Methylosinus sp. H3A: one gene and its partner. The protein of the gene in region 1 interacts with the protein of each later gene in a pairwise test. Links are inferred from orthologs where the notes say so. Each region holds a gene or a part of one and is shown on either strand. Other genes may lie near its edges. The genes, in order: secB and secA.

What was found.
Region 2: the proteins of secB (region 1) and secA interact in binary tests that used the Escherichia coli proteins (3 or more experiments, as listed by UniProt). The link is inferred for Methylosinus sp. H3A from one-to-one orthologs.

The regions. Positions count from the first base shown.
Region 1 is NZ_JADNQW010000005.1:1,385,249-1,391,192, reverse strand. What follows is about bases 3,082-5,944. They hold secB (protein-export chaperone SecB), read left to right. Parts: upstream 3,082-4,203; coding sequence 4,204-4,686; downstream 4,687-5,944. Other genes in these bases: coaE (dephospho-CoA kinase), read right to left, coding at 5,473-5,944; dnaQ (DNA polymerase III subunit epsilon), read right to left, coding at 4,705-5,445; IY145_RS09515 (FxsA family protein), read left to right, coding at 3,619-4,086; IY145_RS09520 (Tim44/TimA family putative adaptor protein), read right to left, coding at 3,082-3,437. Outside these bases: IY145_RS09535 (heme biosynthesis protein HemY), read left to right, coding at 1-1,026; IY145_RS09530 (Smr/MutS family protein), read right to left, coding at 1,053-1,619; IY145_RS09525 (MltA domain-containing protein), read right to left, coding at 1,612-2,727; more of IY145_RS09520, read right to left, coding at 2,739-3,081. UniProt on the Escherichia coli protein: One of the proteins required for the normal export of some preproteins out of the cell cytoplasm. It is a molecular chaperone that binds to a subset of precursor proteins, maintaining them in a translocation-competent state.
Region 2 is NZ_JADNQW010000005.1:459,475-465,893, forward strand. Bases 2,791-6,128 are described here. They hold secA (preprotein translocase subunit SecA), read right to left. Parts: upstream 5,814-6,128; coding sequence 2,991-5,813; downstream 2,791-2,990. Other genes in these bases: IY145_RS05265 (6-phosphofructokinase), read right to left, coding at 2,791-2,895. In the rest of the region: ATP-dependent Clp protease ATP-binding subunit ClpX, read right to left, coding at 91-1,353; more of IY145_RS05265, read right to left, coding at 1,675-2,790; IY145_RS05275 (polysaccharide deacetylase), read right to left, coding at 6,260-6,419. UniProt on the Escherichia coli protein: Required for protein export, interacts with the SecYEG preprotein conducting channel.

The DNA of each region.
Region 1 (5,944 bases):
CTGCGCGCGCAGGTCGCCCAGCTCGAGGGCGATCGCGTCGGCGCCGAGACCGCCTTTCACGAAATGACGCAGCTCTCGGAGACGCGGCTGCTCGGCCTGCGCGGCCTGCACATAGAGGCCAAGCGCCGCAAGGACGACGAGGCCGCGCATCATTTCGCCGATCAGGCGCATCAGCTGACGCCGCTGCCCTGGGCCGGCGACGCGCTGCTCGAGCATCATGGCGCGCAGGCCAATTGGGAAGAGGCGCGCGTCGCCGTCGAAGCCAATCTGAAAGCCAAGGCCATCGATCTGCCGACCGCGCAGCGCCTGCGCGCGGTGGTCGAAACCGCTATGGCGCTGGAGAAGCAGGCCGAGCATCCGAGCGAAGCGCTGCATCTCGCCCGTCAGGCGGCCAAGCGCGCGCCCGATCTGGTTCCGGCCGTCGCGCTGATCGGGCGGCTGCTCGCCCGCCATGGCGACAGCGCCAAGGCGTTGAAGCTCTTGGAAAAAGCCTATGCCGAGCACCCGCATCCCGATATAGCGGAGGCGTTTCTCGAGACCGCGCCGAGCGAATCCAACGCCGAGCGTCTGGCCCGCGTGAGGAAATTCGCCTCCACCGCATCCCATGCGCCGGAATCGGGAATCCTCGTCGCCCGCGTGGCGTTGGCGGCGCGCGATTTCGGCGCGGCGCGCAAGGCGCTGGCCCCGCTCGTCGCCGAGGGCAAGACGCCGACCGCCCAGGTCTGCCTGTTGATGGCCGAGCTCGAGGACGCCGAGAACGGCCCGAGCGGGCCGGTGCGCGAATGGCTGGCCCGCGGCTCCCGCGCGCCGCGCGATCCGGCCTGGATCGCCGATGGCGTCATCTCCAAGCGCTGGGCGCCGGCCTCGCCGATCACCGGCAAGCTCGACGCCTTCGTCTGGGCGACTCCGCCCGAGCCTGTGCGCGGCCCGACCGAGGACGCGCGCGCCGATATTCCCGCGGCCTTTCTGACGCGGCCCGAGCGACTGCTGGAAGCCAAGATCGAGGAAGAAGGCGCGACGGCCTGACGGTCTCGCGCGGGGCTTTCGCGCGTCTATTTGACCCCGCGCGGGCGCCTGATCTGGACATAGAGCGCGCCTTCGCCGCCGTGATTGCGCGCCGCCTCGCCGAAACCGACGACGAGATCGCGCATCGCCGGCGAGCTCAGCCACATCGGCGCGAGCCGACGCAGCACGCCGCCCTCCTCGCTGCGAACGCCCTTGCCCGTCACCACGATCGCCATGCGCGCGCCGCCCGCCTGGGCGCGGCGTAGAAAATCATAGAGCGCCGTCTGCGCCTCCGACTGGCGCAACCCGTGCAGATCGAGCCTCGCCTCCACCTCGAGCCGGCCGCGACGCAATTTCGTGCGCGTGCGGTGATCGATCTCCGCCGGCGGCGGGGCGGGACGGGGACGCGACTTCTTCTCGGCCGGCGGCGGGGTCGGCGCAGCCGGCGCCGCGGCGCCCTTCTTCGACTCCGGACTATCGACGGGCTGCTCGTCCGGCGATCGGCGGCGACGGCCGCGCGACGGCCGCACATCGGCGGTCACCTTGTTCCAGAGCTCGATCTCTTCGCGAGACAGAAAACGCGAGCGGCGCGATTCGCGCGGCGGATCACTCATCTCCGCCACTCGCTTCCCGCGGCAGCAGAACGGTGAATTCGGCGGCGTGACGGACGAGGCCGGCGAGCGCTCCGGCCCGATCCCCCGCGCCGAAGAAGAGATCGGCGCGGGCGGGCCCCAGAATCGCCGAGCCCGTGTCCTGCCCGATCATCAGCCGCTCGAATCGCTCTGCGCTCGCGCTGCGCCAGGGCAGCGTTCCGGCGATCCAGAATGGCAGGCCGTAGCTCCACAGCGAACGGTCGACGGCGATGGAGCGCAGCGGCGTCAATGCGCAGCCCTCGCCGCCGATCGGGCCATCGCGGCGCTCGGGCGAGGAATCGGCGCGGAAGAACACGAAGGAGCGGTTCTCCTGCATCAGCCGGGCGCCCGGCGCGCCGTCCTCCTGGCCGAGAGCTCTGATTTCGGCTTTCAGCCGATCGAGCGACATGTCTCCCTGCGGCACGAGCCCGCGCTCGATGAGCAGACGACCGATCGAAGTGTAGGGCCGGCCGTTGCGGCCGTCGTAAGTGAGCGGCAACTCGCGCCCATCGGGAAAACGCAATCGCGCCGAGCCTTGCACCTGGATCAAAAACAGCTCGACCCTGTCGCGCAGAAAAGCGATCGGCGCGGGCCTCGTCTCCCGCGGGCCGTCCTCCAATGCGCGGCGGTCCGGATAGGGCTCGAGCCCGCCGTCCGGCCGACGCCGCGCCGAGGTGAGCGTCTCGCCCGCCTCGCCGAGAATCGGAGCGTCGTTCAAAGTGACGAGATCGGCTGGGCGCGCCGGAACGGGGGTGCGGAACTCGGCGTCGGGCGCCTCGCGCGCTTCGACGACCGGCTCGTAATAAGCGGTGACGAATCCCGGGGCGCGCAGGCGAAACGGCCGAAAATGCGAGGCGAAAAAGTCGAGCGCCGCATCGCTCGAGAGCGTCGCCTCGTCCCGCGCGAGAGCGCTGCGGCAAACGCGCGCCAAAGCTTCGTCCGCCGGCAACGCCGATCGCAGGGGCGAGGCTTTGGAGAGGATGATCCCGGCCGAGCGCCGAAACACCCGGAAGGGCTCGCGAAGATCATCCCGGAACAAGGCGTCGATCGTATCGAAACCGACCGGCTCGAGATCGATGGACGCCGCCACGCAAGGTCCGCCTAATGGACCGTTTCGGTCGCCACGAGCTTCCAATTCGGATCACGCGCCGAAACATCGCGCGCGAATGTCCACAAATCGACGATCTCGAGCGGGCGATCGGGATCGCCCTCGATCGCGGCGCCGGCGCTATCGCGGCGGACGGATTGGAGCTTGACGACGAAACGAAGGGTGATCTGCGCCTTGCGGAGCTCGACTTTGGCGTCCTCCACCGTCGCCGAATCGATGGAGACGACATGGGCTTCGGCGGTCTCGCCACGTCGCTCGCGCGCCGCGATCTCGCCCGCGAAACTGTCGAACACTTCCCGCGAGAGGAGATTGCTCAACGTTTCGCGATCACCTTTGGCGAAGGCCTGGACGACCATCTCATAGGCTTTCTTGGCGCCCTCGACGAAGGCCGGGCCGGAGAAGCTGCGATCGGCGGCGGCGATCTGGTCCAGCCCGCGCCAGCCATTGCTGCCCGATTCGGCGACGCCTTTCCAGCGATCGGCGTCGAGCGCCCCAGCGGCGGGCGAGGGCGCGAAAGCGGAGCCCTGCGCCGCAGGCGCCGGGCCGATCCGCCGCGCGGAACCAGGCGCGCTATCCGAGGCCGGGCCTTCGCGATCGACGCGCACGCCGAGCACCGACCACAATTTCCAGACGACGAAAGCCGCCAGAGCGGCAAAGACCAAGATGGTGGGGTCGAAATCGGATCCCGACAAAGGGCGTCTCCCAGTCGCAGGGATTGTCCGGTATCATGTCGCGTCCCAGATGTCACGAATCAACCCCCTCGCCGGGGCGAGGCGATCGGATCGACGCCGGAACGGCGTCTCCCCCTCCCCGTCCGGGGAGGTGAAACGACAGACTTCGAGGCTCGCGACGAGGGATGGAGGGCGCTACGACGTGAACAAGTCGAAACTCGCCGCTTATGTGCTGACAGGCTGGCTCTTCGTCGAGATCATCGCTTTCGTGCTCGTCGTGCAATTCCTCGGCGTGCTGGCGGCCGTCGCGCTCGGCGTCGGCACGACATTGCTGGGGCTCGCCGACGTCAAGCGTCTGTTCGTCTATCTGCGCGGCCGGATCGGCCAGCCGCGCGCGGAGACGAAATCCGGCGTCGCTCTGATGGATGGCGGACTGGAGGCGGTCGGCTCGCTGCTGCTCATCCTGCCCGGCTTCGCCTCCGATCTCGTCGGCCTCGCGCTGAAGTCGCCGTCGATCCGCGCCCGCGTCGCCGACCGCATCCGCGGCGCGACGGAGCGGCGGGGTCCGCAGACGATCGATCTTTCGCCCGGCGAATGGAAGGCGATCGTCGACGAGGGCCCAAAGCGCCGCGTGCGCGCGCGCCGCGCGCCTCCTGTCAAAGCCGTTTGATCCGACTGGCGTCAAACCCCGTTGTGGCCCGCGAGGGGACGTGATAGGCGGGCGCCGTGACAGGCGTCATTATCCCATTGCGCCTGTCGGGAGCCGACATCGGCTGGGAGTTCGACGATGACCGATACGAATGGAAACGGCTCCGGCCCGACCGGCGCCCCGGCGCTCAATGTGCTCGTACAATATGTGAAGGATCTGTCCTTCGAGAATCCGAACGCGCCGCGCTCCCTGCAGCCGCGCGAGAATCCGCCGGAGATCGGCATTCAGGTCAATGTGAACGCCAAGCAGCTCTCGCCCAACGACTTCGAGGTCTCGGTGACGCTCGAAGCCTCGGCGACCGAGGGCGGCGAAGTGCTGTTCAAGCTCGAGGTCGATTACGGCGGCGTGTTCCGCCTCGTGAACATTCCCGCCGAGCAGATCCATCCGCTAGTGATGATCGAATGCCCGCGCCTGTTGTTTCCCTTTCTGCGCCAGGTCGTCGCCGACGGCACGCGCAACGGCGGCTTTCCGCCCCTCTATGTCGATCCGATCGACTTTTTCGCGCTCTATCAGCAGCGCGCCGCTCAGGCCGAGCAGCAGACCCCGGCCAACGCCAATTGAAATGCGGAAGGCGAGCCGTCAGGCTCGCCTCTCCATAACCTCGGCGACTCGGACCTCAGCCTCGTCCGGCTGCGCGAAATAGCGAAGCCATTGCGGCTCCTTTCCGAGCCCGGCGACGAAAGCCTCATGCGCGGCTCTCTCATCCTCTGTGAGGAGCGGCGTGAGCTTTTGCGGTCGGCTGCGCAATAATTCGCCGCCGCCGGCTTCATCGAGCGTGACTGCGTCCGCCTGCAGGGTGAGCGCGGATTGGCGACCGCCCATCAGCTCCGCATAGACTTCCGCGAGAAGACCCGCATCGAGCAGAGCGCCATGCTTGTCGCGCTTCGTCAGATCGACGCCGTAACGCTGGCAGAGCGCGTCCAGCGTGTTGGAGGCGCCCGGATGACGGCGACGCGCCATCGTCAGAGTGTCGACGACGCGATCGAACGGAATAGGCGCGATCCCGAGCAGGCCGAGCTCGAAATTGACGAAGCGCATGTCGAATTCGGCGTTGTGCGCGACGAGAGCCGCGTCGGCGACGAATTCGAGGAAACTCGCGGCGATCTCACGGAATTTCTTTTGGCCCGTGAGAAAGGCCGAGGAGAGGCCATGCACGCGAAATGCTTCTTCCGGCATGTCGCGTTCTGGATCGAGGTAGAAATGGAAGGTGCGGCCGGTCGGGATCAGATTGGATATCTCGACCGCGCCGATCTCGACGATGCGATGGCCCTTGGTCGGATCCAAGCCGGTCGTCTCCGTGTCGAAGACGATCTCACGCATCGTGGGCGACCCCTCAGTCTCGAAAAATCAGCGCACGGCTTTTCCCTGCGCCAGCGTCTCGAGAATTAACCGAACTTCCTGCCGAGCGGAATCCAGCCCGCGGTCGCTATGCACCACGAAATCGGCCTGGGCTCGTTTTTCGGCGTCCGGCGTCTGCTTGGCGAGGATGGCCGCGAATTTCTCATCCGTCATCCCGGGACGCGCCAGCACGCGCGCCCGCTGTATCTCCGGCGGCGCGGAGACGACGACGACGGCGTCGACATCTTTTTCCGCGCCGATCTCGAAGAGGAGAGGAATGTCGAAGACGACGACGCGCTCGCCGGCGAGACGGCTCGCCTCTAGGAATTCGTCGCGACCGGCGGCGACGAGCGGATGCACCAAAGCCTCGAGACGGCGCAAAGCCTCCGGATCGCCGAGCACGCGAGCGGCGAGGCGGGCGCGATCGACGACACCGTCCACGGTGGTTCCGGGAAACATCTCTTCTATACGCGCCGCCGCG
Region 2 (6,419 bases), 920 kb from region 1 along the record:
AGAACGATTCAAGATACTGGAAAAACAGACGCATGCGGCAGGTTGGGCGGGAGCTGCGAAAGAGTTGGCGCTCCCCCGCCCAAAAAAGCGTCAGGCGCTGGCGCCGCTCTTTTCGCTACGCTCGGCGTAGATATAGAGCGGGCGCGCCTTGCCCTCGACAACCTCGGGTCCGATGACGACCTGCTCGACGCCCTCGAGGCCCGGCAGCTCGAACATGGTGTCGAGCAGAATGCCCTCCATGATGGAGCGCAGGCCGCGCGCGCCGGTGTGGCGCTCGATCGCCTTGCGGGCGACGGAAGAGAGCGCCTCGTCCTGGAAGGTGAGCTCGGTGCTCTCCATCTCGAACAGCCGCTGATACTGCTTGACCAGCGCATTCTTCGGCTCGGTGAGGATGCGCTTCAGCGCCTCCTCGTCCAGATCCTCGAGCGTCGCGATCACCGGCAGACGGCCGACGAATTCGGGGATGAGGCCGAATTTCAGCAGATCCTCGGGCTGCACATGACGGAAGATGTCGCCGGTGCGGCGCTCGTCCGGCGCCTGCACATTGGCGCCGAAGCCGATGGAGGTGCCCCGACCGCGCGAGGAGATGATCTTCTCAAGGCCGGCGAAGGCGCCGCCGCAGATGAAGAGAATATTGGTCGTGTCGACCTGCAGGAACTCCTGCTGCGGATGCTTGCGCCCACCCTGCGGCGGCACAGAGGCGATGGTGCCTTCCATGATCTTCAGCAGCGCCTGCTGCACGCCCTCGCCCGACACATCGCGCGTGATCGACGGATTGTCGGATTTGCGCGAGATCTTGTCGATCTCGTCGACATAGACGATGCCGCGCTGCGCGCGCTCGACATTGTAGTCGGATGCCTGCAGCAGCTTGAGGATGATGTTCTCGACATCCTCGCCGACATAGCCCGCCTCGGTCAGCGTCGTCGCGTCCGCCATGGTGAAGGGCACGTCGAGAATGCGCGCAAGCGTCTGAGCCAGCATCGTCTTGCCGACGCCCGTCGGGCCGATCAGCAGAATGTTGGATTTCGCCAGCTCGACGTCGCCATGCTTGGCGGCGTGATTGAGGCGCTTGTAGTGATTATGCACGGCGACCGACAGCACGCGCTTGGCCTGCGCCTGGCCGATCACATAATCATCGAGAACCTTGCAGATCTCCCGCGGCGTCGGAATGCCGTCGCGCTGCTTGACGATGGACTTGTTCTCCTCGCGGATGATGTCCATGCAGAGCTCGACGCATTCGTCGCAGATGAAGACCGTCGGACCAGCGATGAGCTTGCGCACCTCATGCTGGCTCTTGCCACAAAATGAGCAGTAGAGCGTGTTCTTCGAATCGCTGCTGCCGACCTTGCTCATGTCTCGTCTCCTGACCGATCGGCCCGCTGTGGCGAATCGAACCAACCTCACTCGATATCAGCGAGGGCCTAACAAAAGGTGCAAACGGGCTTTGGCCCGCCGCTCTCCCCGTCCCCCAGCTTCCGGCGTCTACCGCGGATGCCAGTCTATAAGTCCCGGCCCGCAATGCAACCACGACGCCCGCATATAAATCAAGCAAGAATCGCGCCTTGGGAAGGGGCCCTGCGCCTTTTCCGGGCGCCACTCCTTCTAAAGAGTAAATTTCCTGAAAATCAAGGCCTTGACCCCAGGCGTCGCCGGTCGTGCGACAGTCTCGAGACGTTACGTTCTCAGTTTTTTGGCGACAGGATTCAAGCGGAGCCTGTACGCATCCGGCATTCCCGAGCCGAGCAGAGGACGCAGATAAAGCCGGAAGGCGTCAGTGACATCCGTGCCGTCCGCGGTCAGAAACTCGGCCGGCATCACCTTGGTCTTGCCGGCGACCTCCACGAGCGGCGTGAGCCGATAATCCACAGAGTAGAATCCCGTGCGGTGAATCGTCACGGAGCCGTCGCGATCGCCCCACAGCGCGAACTGCACCGCCTTCTCGCCGACCTCGCGCGCCTCGCGCTGATCCACATCGGAGACGCAGCCGACGAAGCTGCGCTGCACATAGCCGAAAGTATCGGCCCGCACGCGCTTCAAGCCGAGCTTGGTCTTGACGAGCTCGGTCAGCATGTCGGCGAGAGCGCCTCCGCCCAGATGCACATTGCCATGCGCGTCCTTCTCCACCTGCTCGGCGAGCTTGGCCGCGATCGGCGTATGGTTCTCGTCGGAAATTCCCTCCGAAACCGCCACGACGCAGCGCCCATATTTGTCCATCGTCGCTTTGACGTCGGCGAGGAAGCGCTCCGTGTCGAAGGCGCGCTCGGGCACATAGATGAGATGCGGCCCGTCGTCCGGGAATTTCTTGCCGAGCGCGGAAGCCGCGGTGAGAAAGCCCGCATGGCGGCCCATCACCACGGCGATATAGACGCCGGGCAGCGCCCAATTATCGAGATTGGCGCCGGCGAAGGCCTGCGCGACCCAGCGCGCCGCGGAGGGAAAGCCCGGCGTGTGATCATTGATCATCAGATCATTGTCGATCGTCTTGGGAATGTGAACGACGCGCAGCGGATAATCGGCCTTGATCGCTTCCTCGGAAACGATGCGCACCGTGTCGGAGCTGTCGTTCCCGCCTATATAGAAGAAGCAGCCGATCTCATGCGCGCGCAGCACCTCGAAGATCTCGTGGCAATATTTGAGATCGGGCTTGTCGCGCGTCGAGCCGAGCGCGGAGGACGGCGTGCAGGCGACCATCTCGAGATTATGAGTCGTCTCCTGCGTCAGATCGACGAAATTCTCATTCACGATTCCGCGCACGCCGTGATAGGCGCCATAGACGCGCTCGACCGCACGGAACTTGCGCGACTCGAGCACGGCGCCGACGAGCGACTGATTGATGACGGCGGTCGGTCCGCCGCCCTGCGCGATGAGGACTTTGGAGAAATCGATCTTCGACACGGATTGGCTCCAGTAGCAGCGGAAAATTGCGACGCGAATAGCGAAATAGCCAATAGCGAGTAGCGGCTATTCGCTATTCGCCACTCGCAATTCGCTCACACCAGCGCACCGTGACAGTGCTTGAATTTCTTGCCCGAGCCACAGGGACAGGGCTCATTGCGGCCGACCTTGCCCCAGGTCGCGGGATTGGCGGGATCGCGCGCCGCCTCCGCCTCCGCCGCGCCGCCGCCGATCGCCTGGGATGAAAAATCCGCAGCGGCGAGGCGGGCGTTGAGATCGGCGAGCGCGCTCTCTCCGCCGCCCGCGGCGTTCGGGTCCGGATGCACATATTCCATGGGCGGCAGCTCGGCCGGGGCCGGCGGCGCCTCGAAGGACACCTCGACGCGCATCAGCTGCGAGGTGACCGTCTCGTCCCAATGCGTCATCAGGCTGCGGAACAGATCCAGCGCCTCGGATTTATATTCGTTGAGCGGATCGCGCTGCGCCATGCCGCGCCAGCCGATCACTTGGCGAAGATGATCGAGCACGACGAGATGGTCGCGCCACAGATGATCGAGCGCCTGCAGCACGACCTGCTTCTCGATCATGCGCGAGAGCTGCTCCGTGTTACGCTCGACTCGCTCGGCGTAGGACTGGTTCGCCGCGGTGAGCAGACGCTCCTTGATCTCCTCGTCGGCGATGCCCTCTTCCTTCGCCCAATCCTCGATCGGCAGATCGAGATTGAGCTGCGCGCGCGCCGCCTCGGCAAGGCCTTCGACGTCCCAGGCTTCGGCATAAGCGTCATGCGGAATATGCTTGGCGACGAGTTCGACGACGACGTCCTCGCGCATCTCGTTCACCGCCTCCTCGACGCTCTCCTCCGCCATGATCTCGCGCCGGCGCTCGAAGATGACCTTGCGCTGGTCGTTCATGACATTGTCGAATTTGAGGATGTTCTTGCGGATATCGAAGTTGCGCGCCTCGACCTTGTGCTGCGCCTTCTCCAGCGCCTTGTTGATCCAGGGATGGACGATCGCCTCGCCCTCCTGCAGGCCGAGCTTCACCAGCATGCTCTCCATGCGCTCGGAGCCGAAGATGCGCATGAGATCGTCCTGCAGCGACAGGAAGAATTTCGAGCGGCCGGGATCGCCCTGACGGCCCGAGCGGCCGCGCAGCTGATTGTCGATGCGCCGGCTCTCGTGGCGCTCCGTGCCGATGATGTAGAGTCCGCCGGCGGCGAGCGCCTTTTCCTTGAAATCGGCGATCTCGGCGCGAATCTCGGCCTCCTTCGCCTCGCGAGCGGCGCCCTCGAGCCCGGCATATTCCTGCGCGACGCGCATCTCTATATTGCCGCCGAGCTGAATGTCGGTGCCGCGACCGGCCATATTGGTGGCGATGGTGATCGCGCCCGGCACGCCCGCCTCGGCGACGATATAGGCCTCCTGCTCGTGGAAGCGCGCGTTGAGCACGGCGAATTGCCGCGACGGCTGGCCGCTGCGCGCCGCCTCATAGAGCTTGGCGAGCGCCTTGGCCGGCTCGGAGAAGTCGATCTGCTTATAGCCCTTGGAGAGCAGGAATTCGGCGAGCTGCTCGGACTTCTCGATCGACGTCGTGCCGACGAGCAGCGGCTGCATCTTGGCGTTCGCCTCCTCGATCTCGCGCGCGATGGCGTCGAGCTTCTCGCGGCCGGTGCGATAGACCTCGTCGTCCTCGTCTATGCGCTGCACCGGGCGATTGGTCGGAATCTCGACGACGTCGAGCTTATAGATCTCGGCGAACTCGTCGGCTTCCGTCGAGGCCGTGCCGGTCATGCCGGCGAGCTTCTCGTAGAGGCGGAAATAATTCTGGAAGGTGATGGAGGCGAGCGTGACATTCTCCGGCTGGACGGCCTGCCGCTCCTTGGCCTCGAGCGCCTGATGCAGCCCTTCCGAATAACGACGGCCGGGCATCATGCGGCCGGTGAATTCGTCGATGATGACGACCTCGCCCTTACGGACGATGTAATCCTTGTCGCGCTGGAACAGCTTGTGCGCGCGCAAGGCCTGGTTCACATGATGGACCAGCGTGACGTTCTGCGCCTCATAGAGCGCGCCATCGGCGAGCACGCCGGCCTCGGCCAGCAGCTCTTCCATATGCTCATTGCCGATTTCCGTCAGATTGACGGTGCGCTGCTTCTCGTCGAGCTCGTAGTCTTCCTTGTCGAGCTTGGGGAGCAGCTTGTCGATCGCATTATAAAGATCGGATTTGTCGTCCGAATGGCCCGAGATGATGAGCGGCGTGCGCGCCTCGTCGATGAGGATCGAATCCACTTCGTCGACGATGGCGTAGGCATGCGGGCGCTGCACCATCTGCGCCAGCTCGTATTTCATATTGTCGCGCAGATAGTCGAAGCCGAATTCGTTGTTGGTGCCGTAGGTGATGTCGCAGCGATAGGCGTCGGCGCGCTCCTCGTCCGATATGTCGTGGACGATGACGCCGACGCTGAGGCCCAGGAATCGATAGACCCGGCCCATCCATTCGGCGTCGCGGCGGGCGAGATAGTCGTTGACGGTGACGACATGGACGCCGCGGCCGACCAACGCGTTGAGATAGACGGCGAGCGTCGCGACCAGCGTCTTGCCCTCGCCGGTGCGCATCTCGGCGATGGCGCCCTCGTGGAGGACCATGCCGCCGATGAGCTGCACGTCGAAATGCCTCTGGCCGAGCACGCGCTTGGCCGCCTCTCGGACGGTGGCGAAGGCCGGGACCAGCAGATCGTCGAGCCGCGCGCCGTTCGCGAGTTGTTCGCGGAACTCCTCGGTGCGCCCGCGCAGCGCCTCATCCGACAAAACAGCGAGCTCGGGTTCCAAAGCGTTGATCGCCTTGACCTTCGGCTGATAGGTCTTGAGCCGGCGGTCGTTGGCCGAGCCGAAAATCTTCTTGGCGAGAGCGCCGAGCATGCGCAAACCTTTCTAGATGAGCCTCCGGCGAGGAGCCGGCGGAGGCCGCCTTTTCGCACATGTTCCTTTCGATTTGCCAATTTCTTTTCGAAAGGTCGGCGGGCGCGGCCGTGCGCTCGCGCTCGCGTCTGCGGCGCGGCGACGGCCGAGAGATAAGAGGCGGCCGAACCCTTGTCAATGTAAGGGCGCGGCGAAATCAGGGCTCCGAATCGGGCTGACGAGCAGGCATGTTTGCAGCGTCATGGCCGCGCTCGTCGCGGCCATCCACGCCGCGACCTCTCCGAAAGCCTAAGAACATGAGCGGAACCGCGCAGCCCCCGCGTGTCGCGATGTCCTGGCGTGGATGCCCGGACATTCTGGAGCGCGAAGCCCGCCTTGCCGCGCTGGACGTCGCGATTGCCCGAGGCACTGCCCCGCGGAGGAAGGGTGAAGGGATCGCGGATCCCTCACTCCGGCGCCTCCTCGATCCGCCGGAACGGCGTCGGCAGCCGGCCCTGCTCCAAGAGTCTCGAGAACAGCCGCAGCCCGGCCGGCTCATTGCCATTGGGATGGACGAGCACGATCGAGCCGTCCCGTGGCGGCGGCGACAGCACCAGCCAAGCGTCC